One region of the Martinezella sp. CNPSo 3890 genome, then DNA from elsewhere that is predicted to be linked to it. Evidence: riboswitches for the same ligand, from Rfam matches in the RefSeq annotation. Region 1 holds a riboswitch; the other holds the start of a gene.

Region 1 (9,104 bases):
GATAGGTGCCGACCACGAAAATTGTAAGCGAGCAGCCCGATATAATGCGTTGAGGATGGCGGGTTGCGAACCCTCCTCTCGGGGGCCAACGAATAGCGAAAGCTGCTTCATAAGCTGATCCTAGGGCTTGGATTTGCTTTCCCTTTTTGCTGATCGACGCAGGTACCGGATACGAAGGGGGTGTCCGGTCGCCAGCCGTTTTCTGTACCGCAGCTTCGTCGACCCTATTCCGCCCGGACAAGAAAGCACTTGCTAGCGGAGCGTTTTCGCGCTTTCATATACGACTAAATAAGTAGACAATGGCAATAATCCTGCTGCCTGATGGCTTTTGACGAAGTAATCATATGGCGGCTGATCGCAGGCATCTGGTGTTGGATCAGAGTTGGACCTGCCTGTCGCATCTTTCATTTTGGAAGGATCCTGATTGAAGAAGCGCGACGCGTATTGAGAACGGAAGCGGCTTTCGTGCGTTCTGTCGGCCGCAGTCCCAAGGTTGCCGAGGCCCGGATATCGGCTCTGTGTTTCCGGACCTGTGAAGTCAGCAAGCCCAAGAAAGGCATGATCGACCACCTCTCGCCCCAGGAGTTGATATGACGGTTCAGGGATTCTTTTCCGCCAGGACGAACGCGACAGCGCGGCCTTATGCGATGCCCCGCATTGCCGTGATTGGGCGCGGTTTTTCCGGCATGATGATGGCGATCGCCTTGATGAAGACGGTTCGCTTTCCCTTCCATCTGCAGCTTTTCGATCCTAATTCCACCGTCAGCGGCGGACAGGCGCTCGCCTCCGGACATAGCAGTGAAATTCTCAACAGCCGTGTTCGCGATCTTTCCGTTTCCGCGGGAGATCCCGACGACTTCAATCAATGGCTTTGCGGTAATGTGCCTTTCCGCAGCGCCGTCCCCGCCGCCATACCCGGTTTTTTGCAGATCTTCGTACCGAAGAGCATTTTCAGCGACTACGTCTATCAGCGCTTTTCGGAAGCCTTCTCGTCACGGCGGGATGTGGCGGTGCAGGTCAGCAGTGAGACGGTCTTCGGGCTTCGGCGTGTTCGTGGCGGCCGTTTCGTAGTGGAAAGCGATGGCGCCGCCAATGCGCCTTTCGACATGGTGGTGCTGGCGACAGGCTATGGCATTAGCGATCACGAATTCCAGGCCAGCGATCTCGTGACCGTGCCGACGACGGTGCGGGCGCGCCGTCTCGTGTCGCGACCGCATACGATCCTGCTCGGAAGCGGCCTGCGCGTCGTCGATCGGCTGCTGCAGATGCGTGAGAACGGCTATACGGGACAGATCACCATCGTTTCGCGGCGAGGCTTTCTGCCGCAGAGCCACACGCGCAACAATGCCGATCCGGTTTTCCCTGCCGACGAGATGCCCGGCAAACTCAGCGAGATCGTCCGCTTCGTCCGCAAGGCTTGCGTCGAGGCGGAGGCGAACGGCCAGAGCTGGCAATCCGTCATGAACGGCTTGCGCAAGCATGCGCGCTCGCTTTGGCGATCTCTGCCGGCCGGGCAGAAGCAGCAGTTCAACCGCCATTTGCGGGCGCTTTATGACAGCCATCGCAATCGGCTTCCCGAGGCGCTGCACTTGCGCCTCAATCAGGAGCTTGCCGAGGGCAACACGTTGCTGCGGCGCGGTCATTTTATCCGCCGCACGCCGACCGGGCTGGTTTTGAAGCCGGCTGGCCGGCAGGAGACCGAGCAGCTCTATGCCGACGACGTAATCGATTGTCGGTGCCAGGCGCCGGATCTGAATGCACCCTTGCTGCGTAGCCTCATCGATGCCGGCCTCGCGGTGCCGGACGAGCTTGGCCTCGGTCTCGCCGTGGACGCGACAGGCTCGCTTGAGGTCAACGGGCGTACGACAGACGGGCTTTTTGCGATTGGTCCCCTGGGACTTGGAAGTCTCCCCGACATCGATCTGGTGCCTGAGATCGTGACGCAGGCCTATGCGGCGGCAGAGAGCGTCGCGGAGCGTTTTCATCCTCAGTGCAAGGCGGTCTGACAGCCCTGCGGTTTCTTTCATTCTGGATCGCGATTGAGTGCTTCCGCATATGCATATCGCAGTTGCGGCCTCGAGCGGAGATAATGGCTTGTCATTTGTTATGTAATAACGTAACGATTGCCTACTCAGGCCGAAGCTCCAGGACAAATGAAAGCGCATATGACATCCCCGTTGCCCGCATCCGCTTTCTATGACATGAATACCGCCGATGGTGCTGCTTTCGGATCGATCCGGATGGCGGCTGAAAAGGGAACACGGTGCGGATTACCCATCAGGGGCCAAGACCGTGGCTGCCCCCGCAACTGTAAGCGGAGAGCGCGTTCGCAATATGCCACTGGCGTCAAGCCGGGAAGGCGCGAACGAGTTGTGACCCGCGAGCCAGGAGACCTGCCATCGACGATATCAACCGCAACGGACGGGGTGTTCCGATGGAAAATCAGTGGTTGGGCGAGGGCGCCGCTGCGTCCGCTGGCCCCATCTTGACTGTGCCTCCGGCGAAATCTCCGGGAGGCATCTCATGGATAATACAAAAGAGGCGACGCACCGGATCACCGTGTGCACCAACTGCCGTCATGTCGGCAAACCGTGCCGGCCGGGCCTCGAACTCCTGAAACATCTGCAGATGGCGATCTCCCAGGCTGACGCCGCACTCGCGGATGATTTCAGCCTGGAGGGCAGCGTCTGCATGGCGGGCTGCGAACGGCCGTGCACGGTCGCTTTCCAGGCCACAGCAAAGTCGACGTACCTCTTCGGTGACATCGAGGATGCGAGCGATATCGGTGCGCTCGTCTCCTTCGCGAAGCTTTATCGGGATCGCCCCGATGGACTGACCCGCGAAAGCGAGCGCCCGAGAGCGCTGGCAGGCAAGACCCTCGCGCGCATTCCCGCCGCCATCGTATCAGCCGAACGCCAGCTGGTCGTGTTGCAATAGGAGCCGGGTCATGTCCGAACGAAGCGCACGACTGAAAGCAGACGGCATCAGCTGGGGTCCCCAGAAGGGAATGCCGATCATCAGTGGCATCACGCTGTCAGTCGAGGCCGGCGCCCGGCTTGCGATCATCGGTCCGAATGGAGCCGGCAAGTCGACCTTGCTGCGCTGCCTCTATCGCGGCCTCAAGCCGCAGCGAGGTTCGGTGCGTCTCGACGGCATCGATCTTTGGTCCATAGGTCCGCGAGAGGCGGCGCAGCGCATCGCCGTCGTGCCGCAGGAGACGCCAGGTGATTTTCCCTTCAGCGTGCGGGACGTGGTGTTGATGGGCCGCATCCCGCACCGCAAGGGCATGGCACGCTGGAGCGATCGCGACCATGAGGTCACGACCAAGGCGCTTGCCCGTCTGGAACTGGAGTCTTTGGCACAGCGGCAATTCGCGTCGCTGTCGGGTGGTGAGAAGCAACGGACGCTGATCGCCCGCGCCTTGGCACAGGAGCCGGAACTCATCATCCTCGACGAGCCGACCAATCACCTCGACATCCGCCATCAGCTCGAGATTCTTGAGCTACTGAAGAGACTCGGCCTGACGATCATCACGACGCTGCACGACATCAATCTCGCTGCTGATTTTGCGACGCAGATCGCCGTCATGAATTGCGGGCGGCTTATGGGCCACGGCGAACCTGCCGAAGTCCTGACTGTGGAGCATGTCTCGAACGCTTTCAGGGTTGGTACGCGGCTGCATCGCACCGACGGCGGTCCGCAGCGCTTTTCCTTTTCCCTTCGATAATACGATCATTGGAGTTATTCATGTTTTCTCGCATATCCCTGTCTGCCGCGGCCTTGCTTATCGGAAGCCTGTTTGCGGGCACGACACTCGCCGAGCCTGTCACCGTGCGCAGCTGCAATCGCGATGTGACCTTCGACAAAGCGCCGGAGCGGGCCGTTTCCAACGACGTCAACCTGACCGAGATGATGTTGGCGCTGAAGCTGCAGGACCGCATGGTCGGCTATACCGGCATTTCCGGCTGGAAGACGCTGGATGAGAAGCTGCGTGACGGCGTGAAGGAACTGCCGGAGCTGTCGCCGAAATATCCGAGCAAAGAGGTGCTGCTCGGCGCCAATGCGGATTTCTTCTTTGCCGGCTGGAACTATGGCATGAAGGTCGGCGGCGAGGTAACTCCGGAAACGCTCGCCCCCTTCGGCATCAAGGTCTATGAGCTGACCGAATCCTGCATCTTCGTCATGCAGAAGAACAAGCCGACCATGGACGACATGTTTGTGGATCTCCTCAATCTCGGCAGGATCTTCCGCGTCGAGGACAGGGCGGGGGCGCTCGTCGCCGGCTATCGCAAGCAGCTTGCTGAGATCCAGGCGAGGATCGGTCATGTCGACAAGCCGACCAGCGTTTTCGTCTATGACTCCGGTGAGAAGAAGCCGTTCACATCGGGGCGCTATGGCATTCCGACCGCCTTGATCGAGGCTGCCGGCGGCGTCAATGTGATGGACGACGTCGAGAAGAGCTGGACTGAAGTGTCCTGGGAGCCGGTCATCGAGAAGAACCCGGAAGTGATCGTCATCGTCGACTACGGCCAGGTCACCGCCGCCCAGAAGATCGCCTTTCTCAAGGGCAATCCGGCCTTCAGGAATATCGATGCCGTGAAGAATGACCGCTTCGTCGTGCTGCCCTATGTGGAGGCGACGCCGGGGCCGCGCAACATCGAGGCTATCGCCACGCTGGCCAGGGCCTTTCACCCGAGCGCCATGTAATCGTCTGCAATGCCGATCCGTCCAGTCGATCATGGGGCGGATCCCTTCCTCAAGATTCAAGCATGCGCCTCAATCTCTCCATTCTCATCCCCTTGCTCGCCATAGGCTTCATTCTGTCGATCACCGCCGGTGTTTCGCTCGGTTCGGCATCCATTCCGTTCTCCACCGTCTGGTCGATTGTCGGCAACAGACTGCATGTTGGTGCCTTTCCGGCCACCTGGTCCAGCGGGCAGGAAAGCATCGTCTGGGACGTCCGTTTTCCGCGCGTCGTTCTGGCGGCGCTCGTCGGGGCGGGGCTTGCCATCACCGGCGCCGTCCTGCAGGCGCTGACGCGAAATCCATTGGCGGACCCGCATCTCCTCGGCGTCTCCTCCGGGGCGGCATTCGGCGCCATTCTGGCGCTATTGCATACCGGGCTGATCCTCGGCCTGTTGACGGTGCCGTTGTTCGCTTTTGCCGGCGCCTTGCTCGCAACCGCGGCCGTCGGGCTGACGACGCGGCTGACGCGCTCGCATTCGGCCGATCGGCTCGTCCTGTCGGGCGTGGCGGTAGCCTTCGTATTCACGGCGCTTGGCAACCTCCTGATCTTTCTGGGCGACCCGAGAGCCGCCAACACCGTTGTCTTCTGGATGCTGGGCGGGCTCGGGCTGGCGCAATGGCAACACCTCATCTATCCCGCTGGCATCCTGCTGTTCTGCCTCGTCTTGCTTCTTCCGAAGACGAGGGAGCTCAATGCACTTGCGATGGGTGATGAAACGGCCGTCACGCTTGGCATTGCCGTTGCACGATTTCGCTTGCTACTCTTCGTCATCACGGCGCTGCTGACCGGCGTGATGGTCGCCTTTTCAGGCGCAATCGGTTTCGTCGGATTGATGGTGCCGCATTTCGTGCGGCTGATCGTGGGCGGCGACAATGTGCGCGTGGTGCCGCTGAGCGCCGCTTTCGGCGCACTGACGTTGATCTGGGCTGATATTATCGCGCGCCTGGTGATGGCTCCGGAGGACATGCCGATCGGCGTGGTCACCGGGCTTGCTGGAGGCGTCGCCTTCATCTTGATATTGCGGAGCGGGCGCGCATAGATCGACCCATTGCCAAGGTGTTTTCCTGGCCTATTTCCGGGCGGGCGATGATCGGCGCGGCAGATCGTCGTCAAGATGAGAGCGGCCGATATCCGGTTTTGAAGGAGAGTCCAGACGGGATAACGGCATGGAATGCCTTCGTGTCGCCTTTCTTTGTCTTACAAGGCGTACGCGTAAAGACTATGGAATTCGCAATCCTACTATAGGACGACTCGGGTCTCCATTTTTGCGGCGATTCGGTCATCCACTGCCTGCGACTTCATGTGCAACGAGGAGCTCTGCTTGCGCCTGCTGAAATCTCGTCTTTTTCTATTGTCCCTTTTGTTGCTGGGATTGGGCGTGTTTACCGCCATCATCCCGCTGGCGGGGGCTGCCCTTGCGCAGGATCAGCAGCCGGCCCAAGCGTCGCAGCAAACGGACCAACAGCCCGGGCAGCTCGCCAATGGGCTGCTGGACGCAGCTGTTACTGATCTTGGCAAAGCGAAGAAGACTTATGCGTCGCTTCAGGACGCGGCGAAACAGGCAACATCGGATGACGAGACGCTCGTGGCGCTGTCCGGCCAGGTCGACGAGCTCAACCGCACCACAGCTGCTATTTCCGCACGCCTGAAACCCCGTACCGCTGAAATCGATGCACGCCTGACCCAACTCGGTGCTGCGCCCAAGGAAGGCCAGCCGCCTGAGGCTCCGATCGTCGCGCAGGAGCGCGATCGGCTCAATGCCGAACGCTCCCAGATCAGCGCCGCGATTCTCGATGCCGACAATCTGACCGCAGAGACCAATCGGCTTGCGATGCAGTTCATGGAGATGCGCCGAAGGCTGTTTGCCGAGACGCTATTCAAGCGGACGGAGATTTCCACGGCGACATTCGACGATGCGGGGGCGGCTCTGGTCGACGAGGGCGTCAAGTTCAGTACCGCCGTGACGAGCTGGATCGGCTTCGTGCTTAAGGCAAAGCTTGCTTCATTCCTGGCCGCTGTCTGCCTGTCGATTGGCGCAGCTCTGATCTTTCTTTTCGGTGGTTATCGGCTATTCCGCCGCTATTACGTGCAGGACGAGGCCGTCGAGAATCCGCCCTATATCAGCCGGCTCTCCGTCGCATTCTGGTCGACCTTGATCCGCACGCTGTCGCTGGCTGCCTTTCTCGTTACGTCTTTCTTCTTCCTCTCGAATTTCAATGTGCTGCGGCCTGACATCGCGCCGATACTGGCTGCGGTTTTCGCTTTTATTGGACTCGTCTATTTTGTCGGTCGCCTGAGCAATGCTGTCTTCGCGCCCTTCCGGCCGCATTGGCGGCTGGTCAAGCTGTCGAACAAGGGGGCACATTCGCTGACCTGGTGCCTGCAGGCCATGGCTGTGGTCAACGGGCTGGATTACGTCTTCGACCGCATCAGCGAGTCCATGGGGTCGCCGGTCGTCGTTACCGTGGCCAAGAGCTTTCTGGCGGCACTGCTGATCGGCCTTATTCTGATTGCAGCCTCCTTCGGTTCGCCGATGCTTGCCAAAAATGGCGATCCGGATGCGCCAGGCCGCCATTGGCCGCATGGCATGGCCATCATTCTTCGCGTTCTCGGCATATTGGTGATCTTCACCTCGTTCATCGGCTATGTCGGGCTGGCCCGCTTCATGGCAACGCAGATGATCGTGACGAGCGCCGTCATCGCGACCATGTATCTTGGTTTCCAGCTCGGCAAGGCCGTATCCAAGCAGGGCGTCTTTGCCGAAACGATCATCGGACGCTTTCTGGAAAATCGCCTGAAGCTGCGTGAAGTGGCGCTCGATCAGGCCGGTCTTGCAGCTGGGCTTGCGACCTACGCCGTCGCGCTGCTGACCGGCATTCCGCTGATCCTGCTCTCCTGGGGCTTTCACATTCAGGATCTGGAAACCTTTGCCTACAGGCTCTTTACCGAGATCAAGATCGGCAACATGTCGATCTCGCTGCTCGGCATTTTCGTCGGCATCCTGCTGTTTGCGGGCGGCTATCTGGTCACGCGCTGGTTCCAGCGCTGGCTCGACAGCAATGTCATGGCGCGCGGGCAGGTGGATCTCGGTGTCCGCAACTCGGTGAGAACCGGTATCGGCTATCTCGGCATAGCGTTGGCGGCGATCTTTGCCATTTCCGCTGCCGGCATCGATTTGTCCAGCCTGGCCCTCGTCGCCAGTGCCCTCTCGGTCGGTATCGGTTTCGGCCTGCAAAACATCGTGTCGAACTTCGTGTCCGGTCTGATCCTGTTGGTCGAGCGGCCGTTCAAGGTCGGCGACTGGATCGTTTCGGGCACTTCGGAAGGCATCGTCAAGCGCATCTCGGTACGTGCGACCGAGATCGAGACCTTCCGCAAGCAGTCGATCATCGTACCGAATTCCGAGCTTATCAACGCGTCGGTCGGCAACTGGACGCACCGCAACAGGCTCGCCCGCTCCGAAATCCCGGTATCCGTCAGCTATGATGCCGATCCGCGCAAGGTGATGGATATCCTGCTGGAGCTGGTACGCTCGATTCCGAAGGTGCTGAGGAATCCGGAGCCGCATGTAGAGTTCCTGCGTTTTGGTCCGTCATCGCTCGATTTCGAGATGCGCTTTTATCTGTCCGATCTTTCCGACGGCATGGAGATCCGCAACAATCTGCGCATCGAAATCCTGAAGCGCTTCAAGGAGGAGGGGATTTCCATTCCCTATCCGCATCAGGAGTTGCATATCGTTCGCGAGGGCAGACGAGGCAGGCAGCTGGATGTCACGGCGGACGCACTGACAGATTCTGCCGACGGGCCTGAAGCTGAGGATGACGTAAAAGAAGATTCCGCTTTGTCGGCCGAAGGCAAGGTATCGGAAGCGAAGAGCACAGGCCGGCGCCGTGGCAGGACCGCGGCGGAGTGATCCCATTACCGGCAGAGCCCGGTGAAACAGAGCCATGTTGTTGCGGCTGGGAATGATGTCAGTCATCGTTCCCGCTGGTTCCGCTCGGAGGTTGCTAGTTTGCGCTCCTCGACGGGAGCGCGTGTCGCACTCTTTCGGATTGTTTCTTTCGGTCTGGTTTGGGATCTCGCGCATGTCGTTGCCGCGAGAATTCTGGCGATAGCACGCCTGGAAAGCCGCGAATGGGGCAATTTTCTTCACCTCCGGGAAACCAGTCGGCTTAACAAATCCGCAAAGGCTTTGTTCTAAAAAAATACAGAGGGGATCATTTTCAAAAACAGGTTTTCATTATGCCATTTCTGGGTGTTTCGGGGATGCAATATTCCGGTGCGTCTCTTGCCGGCTCGCGCATTCTTCTCGTCGAGGATTCCAATCTCTTTACATCGATGGTCCGGGCTAAGCTGA
Region 2 (9,104 bases), on a different contig from region 1:
GTCTTTTCGAGATCGGCAATGGCTGCCTGCAGCCGCGGCGCCGTTTCACCGAAGCCTTCGAGATTGGATTTCGCGACACTATCGGCAATCTCACGCAGTTCAGCAATGATGCCGCGCACCTGATCGCCATTGCCGATTGTCAGCTTGCGCGTCACCAGATCGATCGCCTGGATGCCGTTGGTGCCCTCGTAGATCGGTGCGATGCGCACATCGCGCAGCAGGCGTGCTGCCCCCGTCTCCTCGATGAAGCCCATGCCGCCATGAACCTGTATGCCAAGCGATGCGGCATCGACGCCGGCATCGGTGGAAAAGGATTTGGCGATCGGCGTCAGCAATGCTGCACGCTCCTGCCAATATTTCGCCCTCTCGGGATCGCGATGCGACATGTCGATCGCCTGTGCACAGGCGTAGCAGATCGCGCGCGAGCCCTGCGTCAGGGCTTTCATCGTCAGCAGCATACGCGCGACATCGGGATGCTCGATGATGGGGCTCATGCCTGATACGGCCGTGCGCGGCGCGCGGCCCTGGGTGCGCTCCCGGCTATAGGCGATAGCCTTCTGGGTTGCCGCTTCGGCAATCGCCACGCCCTGAATGCCGACAGCCAATCTGGCATTGTTCATCATCGTGAACATGCAGGCGAGGCCCTTGTTCTCCTCGCCCACCAGCCAGCCGACGGCGCCCTTTTCCGCACCATATTTGCCATCGCCATAGATCATCGTGCAGGTCGGTGAACCATGGATGCCGAGCTTATGTTCTAGCGAATGCACGAAAAGATCGTTGCGGGCGCCGAGCGAACCATCCTCATTCACAAGGAATTTCGGCACGAGAAACAGCGAAATACCGCGCGTGCCGAGCGGCGCATCCGGAAGGCGGGCGAGAACGAGATGGATGATGTTCTCGGTCGCTTCGTGATCGCCCCAGGTGATGAAAATCTTCTGGCCGAAGATGCGATAGGTGCCGTCATCGCGGCGTTCGGCGCGGGAGCGCAGAGCACCGACATCGGAACCCGCGTGCGGCTCCGTCAGATTCATGGTCCCCGTCCACTCGCCCGAGACGAGCTTTGCCAGATATGTCTTCTTGAGGTCTTCGCTGCCGTGAGCCCGCAGCGCTTCGACCGCTCCCATGGTCAGCGTCGGCGCGAGGCCGAAGGCCATTGAGGCGGAATTCCACATTTCCAGCGTCGCGATGTTCAGCATGTGCGGCAGACCCTGCCCACCGAACTCCTCGGGCGCGGTCAGGCCATTCCAACCGCCAGCGATCCAGTCGCGGTAGAGCTTCTCCCAGCCATCGGGAAGAACCACCTTGCCATCCGCCAGCCTTGCGCCTTGCTTATCGCCATTCTCGGCAAGCGGCTCCACCTCTTCGCCGGCGAAACGCCCGGCTTCCGACAGGATGGCATCGACAAGATCGGTGCTGAGATCGCCGAGAACGCCCTCTTCCATGGCGCGCTCCATGCCAACGACATGTTTCAGGGTGAACGCGATTTCTTCGACAGGCGCCTTGTACATGATGATTTCCTCCGGATCGATACGAGCGATGGCCCGCCTCATCCGGACCATCGGCCATTTGTGGTTATAGCTAGTTTATTTTTACGTAAACGTCAATTTTCTCAAATTGCAGGAAGCATCGATTTCCATCATCTCGCGAACCCGAACGTGACATGTGTCTTACGCGTGCCGAGCGGCCGTGACATCGCCGCCTATATCCGCGATTATTCCGCCAAAGCAGCGACTTGCATAAACAATCGTCATGAACGAAGACTAAGGCAACTGTTCAGACAATGCGAATGATGCCCCCATGAACACGCTCACGTCAGCCAACACCATACCAGGCTTTATCTGGGCATACCGTCTCCGTCCCGGCGAAACCAAGCCGGAGCGCCTACCTGACGATACCGATCGTTCGAGGCTGTTCGGCGACGACGGCTTTCTCTGGCTGCATCTCAATCTCGTGGATGCCCGGGTGCCGGCCTTCCTCGAGGATGCGCCGGGGCTGAACGAAGCCGCCCGCATAGCGCTGACCACGCATGAGACACATGCAACGATTACGGTCGACGAGCAGATGCTTTTCGGCACATTGGTCGACTTCCAGCGCGACTTTGCCCACAACACCCACGACATCGGCTGGCTGCATTTCGCACTGACCGATCGCCAGCTGATAACAACCCGGCTGCAGCCGCTGCGCAGCCTGGACAGGACCCGGGTGCTGATCGAAAAAAACGCCGCACGATTTTCCAATCCCGTTGATATTTTCGAGCTGATCGTCGTCGAGTTCCAACGAACCCTGATCTCCGTCGTCATCGAAATCAGCGAAGAGCTGAATGGCATTGAGGATTTCGTCCACGGCAATACGTCGCGCGACGAGCGTGCCAAGCTGCCGCCCATCCGCAGGACGATCGTGCGCCTGCATCGCCATCTACGGACCGTTCTCTCGTTGATGCGCCACGCCGCTGCCTCCGACGACGAGGAAATGCCGCTCGGTTTCGAGGATGTCGCCGGCCGGCTGACGGGACGCCTCGAAGCGGTCGAGCACGACGTCTATGCACTGCAGGAACGGGCGAGGCTGCTGCACGAAGAGATCGATTCGAAGCTTGCCTCCGAGATCAATCGGCATCTCTACATCCTGTCGATCATGACCGCGTTTCTGCTGCCGCCGACGCTGGTGACCGGATTCTTCGGGATGAACACATCAGGGTTGCCGCTGGCGAGCGGTGCAAGTGGCACCGGATATGCGGTTGGCTTCATCATCGCCTCCATGCTGCTGGCATGGTGGCTACTCAAGCGGGTCAATATTCTCTGACGTCGAATCATGCAAAAAGCCGCCCGGCGAAAAACCGGACAGCTGGCATTGGTCGTTCTGGAAACGCTGCTTAGAAATATGGCGAATAGCACTGACGGCGCGGGCCGGAATTCGGCTGGAACGTATTGTCGTAGGCGCGATAGGAGCGATAGCGCGACTCGCACCAGGCGACATGGCGCGGGTTGATGCCCGCGGACGGAGCCGGAGCCGGCTCATAGTAACGCGGTTGGCTGGCGATCGCGCCGCCGATCAGCGCGCCTGCGCCGAAGGCAGCCAGCGGGAACCAATAGCCGTCATGATAGCGATAGCCATGACGATACCCTCGATAACCACGATAGCCGCCATACCAGCCGCGGCGGTAGTAACCGCCATGGCGCCACTGCACCTGTTCGACATTACCAGGCGCGGCCTGGGTGGGCGCGGCCTGTTTTACGATCGGTGCGGCCGGCATCTGCATGGCAAAAGACGGTGTGAAGCTCGTCATGGCGACGGCAGCCGTTAAGGCGACTGTCGCGATTTTTGCACGGAAACCAAGCATTTTCATCTCCATTCCCTGGTTCGACTTGATACTCAAGCCTGTAGCGTTTCATGTCGGGAATGCTTCCCGAGCAAGGTTTCGCCGCCTGCTTCGTCGCATATCCGAATAGACGGCAAGAAACGCGGCAGCGCGTTATTTAGTTCCTCAAATCCCTACCGATTTAAGGAGTTACGAGGGGCTCCACGATGAACTTATAGTGATTGCTTTCTTAACCCAAGATTAACCAGCAATCCTTACTATTATTTCATGAAAGGATACCGAAAGAGTAACCTCCTCATTTACAGCTTGCTGACGATCCTGGCCCTGATGGGGCCGGTCTCAAAGCCTTCGGCCGGCGAAAGCCAGCCCTGGGGCGATCCGAAAAACGCCCTGATTGTCGATGCTTACGAGCTGAACACCATCGACTGGACCGCGTTTCTGCAGGACAAACGGATAGCCGGCTTCATCTCCAAGGCGTCCGACGGACTTCCTGAAAGCTTCAGTTGCACAGGCGACCATGGCGGCGATACGGTGGCCCATTGCAGGACGATGTGGCGAAAATACGCAGTTAGCCGCGAACTGTTTCAAACCCGCCGCATGCTGGCAAAGACGAATGGCCTGTTATGGGGCGCCTATCATCTGGGGCGCCCGGGCAATCCGATCGATCAGGCCAATCATTTTCTCGACTACGCCAATCCTCAGCCGGATGAACTGATGGTGCTCGATATCGACGGCATGGACACGACGCAGTTCATGTCGCTGGATGACGCGCAGATCTATGTTGCCCACATCAAGGTCAGGACCGGGCGCTACCCCATTCTCTACGTCAATCACAACACGGCGCGATACATAGCCGACCATCGCGGCACCTATCCGCTGCTGTCGCGGCTGCCCTTGTGGTATGCGCGCTACAAGCCCGATGTCAAAGGCACTTTTCCACTCGGCAACTGGGACAATTATGCCATCTGGCAGTTCGCTTCTTCAGACAATTGCTCGGAGAAAAGCTGCCCCTATCGCGTGCCGGGCACGCTCACCGATATCGACGTCAATGTCGTGCCGATGACGAAGATTCAGCTTGCCAAGATCTGGCCGCAAGGTGATCTCCTGCCGGCCAAACCCCTGCCCGCACCGGACGTGACGATCGCGCTCGCACAGATGTGCAGCGGGCCGCGGCAGACGCTCGTTTCGCTCATAGCCGACGTCGACCCAGTCGTCACTGCCTCGACCCCGCAATCGAAGCCGGCCGAGATCAACGAGCTGAATTACCAGGATTTCTAGAGTATCTTCGCTTTTCCTCAAATCGCGAAAACGCTCTATCTTCTTGTTTGTTTACGCATTCCGGACGGAAAACCGCTGCGCACCTGGAAATGCTCTACGCCTCGATCTGCACATCCGTCTTCGGACGCGAACAGCAGGCGAGGATATAGCCCTCGTCGATCTCGTCATCGAGGATGCCGCCATTGTGGCTCATCTCGACTTCGCCGGAGAGCTTCATGACCCGGCATGTGCCGCAAAGACCGGATTCGCAGGCGGCACCGATGCGCACGCCGGCGCCACGGGCCGCCTGAAGCACGGTTTGTCCCGCTGCGCAGGCCACATCCTTGCCCGCCATCGTGAAACGGATCGTGGTCGCCGCCTCGCCCGATGCATCGTCGGAGACCTCTGCAAGCGGCGTTGCCGCATTGGCCGGCTGGAAGCTTTCCTGATGATAGCGCGACATGTCGAAACCATGGGCTTCGAGCATGGAGCGCACGGCGTCCATGAAGACTTCCGGGCCGCAGCAGAAGATCGTCCGGTCCATGAAATCCGGCGCCAGCAGACCGATCTTCGCCTTGTCGATGCGGCCCTTCAAACCCGACCAGAGATCGGTGCGGCCGCAACCCTCGACGATGAAGCCGAGGTTGAGGTTCGGCATGAAGCGGGCGAGATATTCGAGCTCGGAACGGAAGATGATATCCGTCGGGCTGCGCGAACAGTTGACAAAGGTAATATCAGACAATGGTGCGATATCGGACATATACCGCGTCATCGCCATCATCGGCGTGATCCCGGAGCCGGCCGAGACGAAGAGATATTTCTCGCCGGGATGGCGGATATGGCTGAAATCGCCGAGCGGGCCGAAAGCCTTGATGCGCATGCCGGGCTTCAGGTTCTCGAACATCCAGCGCGTGCCGATGCTATCCTTCTGCGCTTTCACTGTCACGGCGACCGAGAAGGGCCGCGACGGCGTCGACGACAGCGTATAGGTGCGCATGACCGGCTCCGGAGCCGTCGGCAGCTCCAGCGTCACGAACTGGCCCGGCAGATAGCGGAACCAGTTGTCCTTGTCGGAGCGGAACGTGAAGGTCATCACGTCGGGCGCTTCGGGCGTTGCCGAAAGGCATTCGAGCACATGCTGCCTGTCATTCCAGGGCTGCATCTGATCGAGGTGGCGATGCGGAAGGGAGACGGTCATGTTCATGCTCAGGCAACCGCCGACAGCTTAGCCTGGTCGCCCTGCAGCCGGTTGATCATGAAGGTCGTGTACCATTCGACGAACTGCATGACTCCCCCTTCATGGACCTCCGAATAGGGACCGGGCTCATAGGCCGGCGAGCGGATGCCGAAGGCGTTTTCCTCGACGATGCGGCGGTCCTGATCGTTGGTTTCGGTCCAGACGTGGGTCAGCTCTTCCAGATTGTAGTCGACACCTTCGACGGCATCCTTATGGACGAGCCACTTCGTGGTGACGGCCGTTTCCTCGGCGCTGATCGGCAGGACACGGAAGGAAATCGCGTGGTCGCCGAGCATGTGGTTCCACGTCGTCGGGTAGTGGAACAGCAGCATGGTGCCGATGCCGTTGATCGTCACGTCAGATGAGAGCGGCCGCCTGACGGCATTCTGACCGGACATGGTGTAGCTCTCGGCACCTTCGATCAGCGGCATGCGGGCGGTGCGGAACTGCCCGTCAGGAGAGATCTTGAATTCGCTCGGCAGGCCGGCGGCTTCGCAGCGTGCCCAGTGCTCGGTGATGACGGGGTCACTCATCGCGCCCTGCACGCCGGTGACGGTCGGAGCCTCCGGGAAGGTGCGGCAAAGTTCCGGGTGATTGGCCGCGCAATGATAGCATTCGCGGTTGTTTTCCCAGACGAGCTTCCAGTTGCCCTTTTCGATAATGGTGCTCTGGAAGGCGACCTTGGCTTCGCTGATGCGGTGCGGCGCCATGTAGGGCTCGATCGTCGCGCGAACCGGGGCGAAATCGGGAGCGTTCTGCGCGAGGCAGATGAAGATGTAGCCGCCGACGCTTTCGCAGTGAACCGGCTTCAGCGAATACTGGCTCTTGTCGAAATCCTCCGCCATCTGGCGGGCAAAGAGCAGCGAGCCGTCAAGTTCGTAGGTCCACTGGTGATAGGGGCAGACGAGCTTTGCCGAGGAGCCGCGCTCCGTCGTGCAGACGCGTGAGCCGCGATGGCGACAGCTATTGTGGAAAGCGCGGATGACCTGATCGCGGCCGCGGACGATGACGACGGGATAATCGCCGATCTGGACGGTGAAATAATTGCCCGCGCGCGGCACTTCGCAATCATGGCCGATAAACAGCCAGTCGCGATAGTAGATCGTCTCCATATCGAGCTTGAAGTAATCCGGATCGGTGTAGAAGGGTTGCTCAAGGCTGAAACCCGTCCGGTGGTTCTTCAGTTGCCGCAGAACTTTGCTGCCGATGTCCATTTGCCTATCCTTAGCAGTACTAGGAGGCGGGCAAAGGACATGCACGGACGATTGGGAGCGGCCAAAAGCAATGTCCCGACCACCCGCCGCGGTCAGTAAACCTATGTGCCCAAGGCTGGTTTCCGGGCTCTGGAGCGGCCCTGTTTCCAGAGCCCCATGGCACCTTCCCAGACCGATCGGTCCAGTGGCTTTATCCGCCATGCCTCACTCCACCACCGTTGCGGGGGCAGCGCCGGATTTTGACCGGCTTCCCAATTCTCCGTCTCCCTAGCAGACGGCACCTTGAGATTGATATCATCATAGCTCTGGGCCACGTAAGCCGCTGCGCTGCAATGCGACATCGGCTTCGAATTTGACGACAGGCGAAACGGGACGCCGGGACGGTTGCATGCCGTGAAAATATTGAGAGGTGATTCAATCATTTAGTCGCCCGCGCGAGAGGTGGCCCGAGCATCGCATTTGCATTCTGCCAATGACGCTTTATTCTGATTGCGACAAGCCCGCGAGCGGCCGCTAATCAGGAGAATAAGTGGGCGGCGGAGAGCGCCTGCAGAGTCGGTAGCGGTAGTCTTGGCTCAGGCGCGATCAAGCTCGGCTCAAGCTCCGTAATCCATCATGTTCTCCAAAGAGTTTTATAGCGAGATCCGGCATGGCCAAACTCAGATATTTCGACGCTGGGAAGCCCGCCGAGCCCGAACCGGCGCCACCGGTATCGACGACGGGCTACAGCGAATTCCTGCGCACCGGCCGCATCAACCGCAACAGGCCACATTGGCTGGCGGAAGAGCGGGAATATCTTACCCATGAGCAGGTGGCTGTGCGCACGGCACAGAAGCTCAGGGATGCCGGCGAAAAAACCCATGACCGGCTCAACAGCTTCCACAAGTCCATCCGCTTTCCGAAGCTCATCTTTCATCACACGCTGAAGGACACGCCGCATCTCGGCTATTGCCACGTCACCGCTGCGCGGACGCAATTCGCGCATTACGAGGACGTGAACTGGGCTTTCTATATCGCCAATTTCTTTGCCCGCATCGGCCAGGAAGAGAACTTCTTCGAAGACATCAGCCTCAAATATTCGCGGATGTATTTCGCCGTCGCCATCCACCCGGACAAGGACACGGAAGACAAGAAGCTGACGATCAACCGCGACGTCAGAGGCAATGGCGTCCTGTTCCACACTCACGATCCGCAGATCGCCATCCGCAATGTTCTCTTGCTCGGCGCCCGCAACGAGCAGCTTCGCGACATTATTCGCCAGCTTTGACGATTGATCCGAAAACTCGAAGAGCATAAGAAACGGCCTGAACTGCAAACAGGCAGGCCATGGCACGACACATAGACATTCTCGAACATCCGCAAACGGCGATCGAAGTCGCGACAGCGGCTCTCGCAGAGGGTCTGCCGATCGGGCTGCCGACGGAGACGGTCTATGGTCTTGCCGCCGATGCTACCAATCCAGCCGCCATTACCCGGATCTATGAGACGAAGGGCCGTCCGCGCTTCAATCCACTGATCTGCCATATGAGCGATCTCGCCATGGCCGAACGCTATGCGGTCTTCGATCCCACCTCCCGTAAATTGGCGGAAGCTTTCTGGCCCGGCCCGCTGACGCTGGTGCTACCGCTCAAACCCGACAGCGGCATCCATCCGCTGGCGACTGCCGGGCTCGACACGGTCGGCATCCGCGTGCCGCAAGGCTTTGCCGGCGATCTGATCCGCGCCTTCGGCCGTCCGCTTGCCGCGCCGAGCGCCAATACTTCGGGCAAGATCAGCGCCACAAGCGCCGATCATGTGAGTGAAGACCTCGGGGAGCGGATCACGCTCATCCTCGATGCCGGCGCCTCAGTCGTCGGCGTGGAATCGACCATCGTCAAGGTCGAGGATGGCGAGATGCGTCTGCTGCGGCCCGGCGGGCTGGCGGCAAGCGAGATCGAACGAGTGGCCGGCAAGGCGCTGAAGCGCAAGAAGAAAGCCTCGGCTGCCATCGAGGCTCCGGGGATGATGGCTTCGCATTATGCACCGGGCGCAGCCGTGCGCCTCGACGCGACTGAGGTTTCCGCGAACGAAGCGCTGATCC

Evidence for each region. A riboswitch is a leader RNA that binds a small molecule or an ion and turns the genes downstream of it on or off. The one in region 1 is predicted to bind cobalamin.
Region 2: another riboswitch for cobalamin. It lies ahead of AC13RC_RS01670 (aromatic ring-hydroxylating oxygenase subunit alpha); the one in region 1 lies ahead of AC13RC_RS11210 (DUF1636 family protein).

Annotation. Positions count from the first base shown of each region.
Region 1 covers NZ_JBXSOR010000003.1:265,048-274,151, reverse strand. Annotated here, with positions in the region: gene AC13RC_RS11220 (hypothetical protein) at 253-570, opposite strand; gene AC13RC_RS11215 (FAD/NAD(P)-binding protein) at 591-2,006, shown strand; cobalamin riboswitch at 2,199-2,415, shown strand; gene AC13RC_RS11210 (DUF1636 family protein) at 2,524-2,937, shown strand; gene AC13RC_RS11205 (ABC transporter ATP-binding protein) at 2,948-3,727, shown strand; gene AC13RC_RS11200 (ABC transporter substrate-binding protein) at 3,748-4,707, shown strand; gene AC13RC_RS11195 (iron ABC transporter permease) at 4,770-5,786, shown strand; gene AC13RC_RS11190 (mechanosensitive ion channel family protein) at 6,048-8,660, shown strand; gene AC13RC_RS11185 (response regulator) at 8,990-9,104, shown strand, end outside.
Region 2 covers NZ_JBXSOR010000001.1:347,870-356,973, reverse strand. Annotated here, with positions in the region: gene AC13RC_RS01695 (acyl-CoA dehydrogenase family protein) at 1-1,508, opposite strand, end outside; gene AC13RC_RS01690 (transporter) at 1,798-2,799, shown strand; gene AC13RC_RS01685 (BA14K family protein) at 2,870-3,337, opposite strand; gene AC13RC_RS01680 (glycoside hydrolase family 25 protein) at 3,644-4,594, shown strand; gene AC13RC_RS01675 (FAD-binding oxidoreductase) at 4,689-5,777, opposite strand; gene AC13RC_RS01670 (aromatic ring-hydroxylating oxygenase subunit alpha) at 5,780-7,024, opposite strand; cobalamin riboswitch at 7,121-7,324, opposite strand; gene AC13RC_RS01665 (DUF6656 family protein) at 7,674-8,291, shown strand; gene AC13RC_RS01660 (L-threonylcarbamoyladenylate synthase) at 8,351-9,104, shown strand, end outside.